DNA from 2 places in the Bacillus sp. WC2507 genome. Region 2 is predicted to be linked to the other one. Evidence: riboswitches for the same ligand, from Rfam matches in the RefSeq annotation. Region 2 holds a riboswitch; the other holds the start of a gene.

Region 1 (2,414 bases), 4.5 Mb from region 2:
ATGTCTATTATATACCAAACATACATTCGATTGATAGTGAAGTGATTATTACAAATTTCCTGGTAATACTTTACATATGTCGAACGATTAAGATGACTTCCTGTCATCTCTTGTTCGAAGCCAATTCATCTCCCACCTACTCGCTGGGCTACGTCCTTCACGATCCTTGAGGAAGGAGTCTTCTTGGCTAAATTGATAAAGTGACGATACTGTGACAAAAATGTTGGTGTGTATATTAAGATATCGTCTTAAGTGTAAAAAGTAGGGTGTTCTCGGTATAATAACAAGTGGAGATAAAATAAACTATAATGAGTAATAGCTGTAGATAAAAGGAGAAGAAGAGATGAAGAAGGTTTTGGGTATTGCTGTAATGGGAAGTATGCTCCTTCTAGCAGGGTGTAATGGAAATAAAGATACGAAAGAACCGAAAGAAAAGGTAGAGCAATCTACTGAACAAAAAGAAGAGATAAAAGAATACCTTGCAGTACATGAAAAATACGATATAAAAATAAATAAAGAAATTAATAAAGCACTGCAGTTATTTGAAGTGGCAAAAGAAAAGGGCGGTAAGGAAATAACGAATGCTACATATAAAGAAGACGTGCAAAAGGTAACGACGAGCATGTTAGAAGATATTGATCATATACGTAAAGAAATTCGTGTTCCAAAGTCGAAAGAGAAAGAACATGAGGTATATGTTGGTTTCTTGAATGAATCAGAACAAGCGATGAAAAAATTACAGAAGTTAGCTAAAGAAGAAGATTCATCGTTGATTCGTGATATAGAAATTAATTTTGCAACAGCATCGACATACTATAAACGTTTTCAAGCAGAAACGAAAAAATAACCTTGCGCATGCAAGGTTATTTTTTCTTCTTACCATCTCCGTCTTCATCCTCGGATACTAATACCTTCTGTTCTTCGTGAAATTCAGAAATTGTTTGTCCGGTAATATTATCGAATGGAGTTATAAAAAGAAGTGATACGTTTCTTTTGAATAAAGAGTTTATAGAAGCCGATGATGACAAGTATAACGATGGTTAATGGTAATCCTATAGTAGCAAGAAGTAAGGAATCCATTTTATAACTCCTTTAATACAATTTCTTTTTATTATAAGCGAAAGATTGTAATTTCAATAACTAGCATCGCAGAAAACTGATTTTTCTAAATATATCTAATTTGATTGACTTTTCATTTTTTCAGAATTATAATTCGAAATATACAATTTGAACCAAATAATAATATAGCAATTTACTTATCCAGAGAGGTAGAGGGACTGGCCCTATGACACCTCAGCAGCGGGTTCTATAACAGGAACACCGTGCTAATTCCAGCAAGCAAGTCTTGAAAGATAAGTGATGGGCCTTTGTTTATTAAGCCTTGATCTTATTTTTTTAAGATCAAGGCTTTTTGTATTCTAAAAAGAGAAAAGGGAGTAATGGGGAAAATACGTTAATAAAACTAAGTAAATTTATGTGTTTAGGGGGTTATTGAAGTGTATGTAATTAAAAAATTATCGGTTATGGTATTCACACTATGGGTTATTACGACAGTGACATTTCTAATTATGCATATTATTCCAGGCGATCCATTTTCATCGGATGCGAAAATCTTTCCTGAAGAAGTGATACAAAATATGAGAGCAAAGTATCATCTTGATGAACCGTTATGGAATCAATATGTTGCGTATCTAGACGGCGTAGTTCATTTTGATTTTGGTGAATCCGTTCAATCGACGGGGCAAGGCGTATCAGAAATTATAACGACAGGATTTGGTCCATCAGCGATTATTGGTTTACAAGCACTTGTTATTTCATTATTAGTCGGAATTGCAGCAGGTACATTTGCTGCTCTCTATCACGGGAGAGTAATTGATTATGGTGTGAGTTTACTTGCGATTCTCGGCATATCTATTCCAAGTTTTATTTTAGCACCACTATTTATACAAGTATTCGCTATTCAATTTGAGCTCTTACCAGTAGCGTCTTGGGGCACATTCGAGCATACGGTGTTGCCATCCTTTGCATTAGCGTTAGGGCCAATCGCGGTTATTACAAGGTTTGTTCGTTCTAATATGATCGAAGTTTTGCAGAGTGATTATATTAAGCTAGCAAGAGCGAAAGGTATACCAATTAAGAAGATTATTATAAGACACGCTCTTCGGAATGCAATTGTTCCAGTACTTACATTTGTTGGACCGTTAATGGCTGGGCTTTTAACAGGGACTTTCGTTATTGAAAAAATATTTTCCATTCCTGGTTTAGGAAAATATTTCGTAGATAGTATTTTTAATCGAGATTATCCGGTAATTATGGGAACAACCATTTTCTATAGTGCGCTATTGATTGTATGTATTTTTATTACAGATATCATTCATCGTATTGTTGATCCGCGCATTCGTTCTATTACGTAA
Region 2 (2,414 bases):
AATAGATGGCGTAGGTGTAGAAAAGTTATTGTTATAATTTTAGGGACATATGAAAACCACTGTATTTTGAAAAGATATGGGCCTTATGCAGCAATATTATGGTTGGCTAATAATGCGAAAGAGCATTCTAATGTGTTTAATAAATTGTATTTAAATTTATTTGTAGAAAGAAACAGTAAATACGTTTGGGTATGGATATTGTCTACAAGTTTTGTGTCTGCACTCATGCATGAGCCTAGTGTATTGAATTTCGCATTCTATTTATATATGCTTTACTTTTCTTAAGATACGGTCTTTTTTCGGCTATATTAGCTCATAGTTCATATAATTTGTTTTCAGGAATTATATATGGAGTAAATGTTTCAACGGAACAATCAAAGGTTAATACAACAAGCGTTATACAATATACGCATGGAGAGCCGTGGGGCTGACGTAATATTGAAGTATAAAGAGTTATTAGATCAAAGTGAAGAAAAAGTAATTATTAGGTATTATATAGATGAAACGCTCAAATGAGCGTTTTTTTATTTTTATAATCAGATGATTTATTTTCATATGTACCGCAGTAAAAACTTATTCCTGACTAAAAAAAGACACCCTATGGTGCCTCCACCGGAATGGTATTTGTATTAACTACAACCACGTCTACCAAGAGAATTAGGTTGAAGGACATCTCGATTCTAATGTTTTATTCATTAAATATCTCCGGCTTCTCCACTCTAAATGATTTCACCTCACCACATTCTAAACAAAATGTAGTTAAGAGTTTGCAACGTTTCCCTACTGAAAAGAGCCTACTAGAATCATCTTCACAAACATATGCATGATAAGCAGATCCAACTCTTCCTTCTTTAAATGTAGTAGAACCACAATTCTCACATCGTTTATTTTTCATGCTACTAACACCTCTTTTGCTGTGTTTTTAAGATAGAAGTAAAGCAACTTGGTTATACATGATGTTTTCGACATAAGACACCATAGCCCTTTATATATTCGCAAGTAAAGCAACATAATACCCTTATAAATCTCTATAACAATATGGTTTTTCATATATCATTTAATGTATATCGGAAAAATAAGTATTAAAATATTGATTTTTATTATTCTGATGATTATAATAAATGAAAATCACACAAACAATTCTTATGTTGAGAAGTGGAGGGACGGGCCCTATGAAACTTCGGCAACCTCGTTTTAGACGAAAGGTGCCAAATCCTGCAGGTGAAGAAACACCTGAAAGATAAGAGCGGTTCCCTTAGTCAAGAAGGCTACTCTTATTTCGATAAGAGTAGCCTTTTTTTATGGCTAAGGGATAAAGGGGGAATAGGTAGTGGAGTACGGTTTTTGGTTACCGATTTTTGGGGGATGGCTTCGAAATGTAGATGATGAATCTATGCCGCCTACGTTTGAGTATGCAAAACAAGCAGCGCAAGAGGCAGAACAATTAGGTTTTTCAACAACACTTATTGCAGAATTAAATTTAAATGATATAAAAGGTGTTTCAGCACCAAGTTTAGAAGCGTGGACAACTGCGGCAGCACTTGCAGCAGTGACGGATAGATTAGAGATTATGACAGCTGTAAGACCTGGCTTCCATAATCCAGCAGTTACAGCGAAAATGGCAGCAAATATCGATCAATTAAGTAATGGCCGTTTTACATTGAATGTAGTTTCGGCATGGTGGGAAGAAGAAGCCAGACAGTACGGCGGAGTATTTACTGCACATGATGAAAGATATGATCGCACAGAGGAATTTGTAACAGTTTTGAAGGAGCTTTGGAAAGAAGAAGAGTTTTCTTATAAAGGGAACTTTTATGAGCTTCATCATACGCATTTAAGTCCAAAACCTGTTCAGAAACAAGGAATTAAGCTTTATGCAGGTGGTGAGAGTGAGCGAGGAAAAGAGGTCATTGTAAATCACGCGGATGCATATGTAATGCACGGGGGAACAGTGGAAGAAGTATCTGTGAAAATAGAAGATATGAAGAATCGTAGAAAGAAAGTTACAGAGGAGCCATTGCAGTCATTCGGGCTTGCGGCTTACGTCATTTGTCGTGATACAGAAGAAGAGGCATTAGAAGAATGGAGACGCATAACGGATGTGAAAGACGATGCGTTAGGTTATGCGGGTTACCAAGACTTTATTAGTAAATCGCATTTGGAACAGCAAGTGAAGCTCAATGATTATTCCGTATCTAATCGCGGGTTACGTCCTAATTTAATCGGAACACCAGAACAAATTGCAGAAAGGATACTTGCTTTTGAAAAAGTGGGTGTTACGTTATTACTTTTACAATTTTCACCGCAGCTTGAAGAGATGAAACGATTTTCTGAAAAAGTGATGCCATTAGTTGAAGCAAAAAGAAAGGAATTGATTACAAATGAGTAAAATTTACATATTACATGAGAATAAG

What was found. A riboswitch is a leader RNA that binds a small molecule or an ion and turns the genes downstream of it on or off. The one in region 2 is predicted to bind S-adenosylmethionine.
Region 1: linked by a shared signal. The riboswitch ahead of ACUN28_RS00570 (ABC transporter permease) and the one ahead of ACUN28_RS24480 (LLM class flavin-dependent oxidoreductase) in region 2 are both predicted to bind S-adenosylmethionine.

Annotation. Positions count from the first base shown of each region.
Region 1 covers NZ_JBQXPN010000001.1:98,547-100,960, reverse strand. The annotation lists gene ACUN28_RS00580 (lipoprotein) at 344-847, shown strand; partial or broken gene ACUN28_RS00575 (DUF3951 domain-containing protein) at 864-1,080, opposite strand; SAM riboswitch class I at 1,254-1,359, shown strand; gene ACUN28_RS00570 (ABC transporter permease) at 1,497-2,414, shown strand.
Region 2 covers NZ_JBQXPN010000001.1:4,636,812-4,639,225, reverse strand. The annotation lists gene ACUN28_RS24490 (SMI1/KNR4 family protein) at 1-37, shown strand, start outside; gene ACUN28_RS24485 (hypothetical protein) at 689-895, opposite strand; SAM riboswitch class I at 1,141-1,247, shown strand; gene ACUN28_RS24480 (LLM class flavin-dependent oxidoreductase) at 1,331-2,389, shown strand; gene ACUN28_RS24475 (ATP-grasp domain-containing protein) at 2,382-2,414, shown strand, end outside.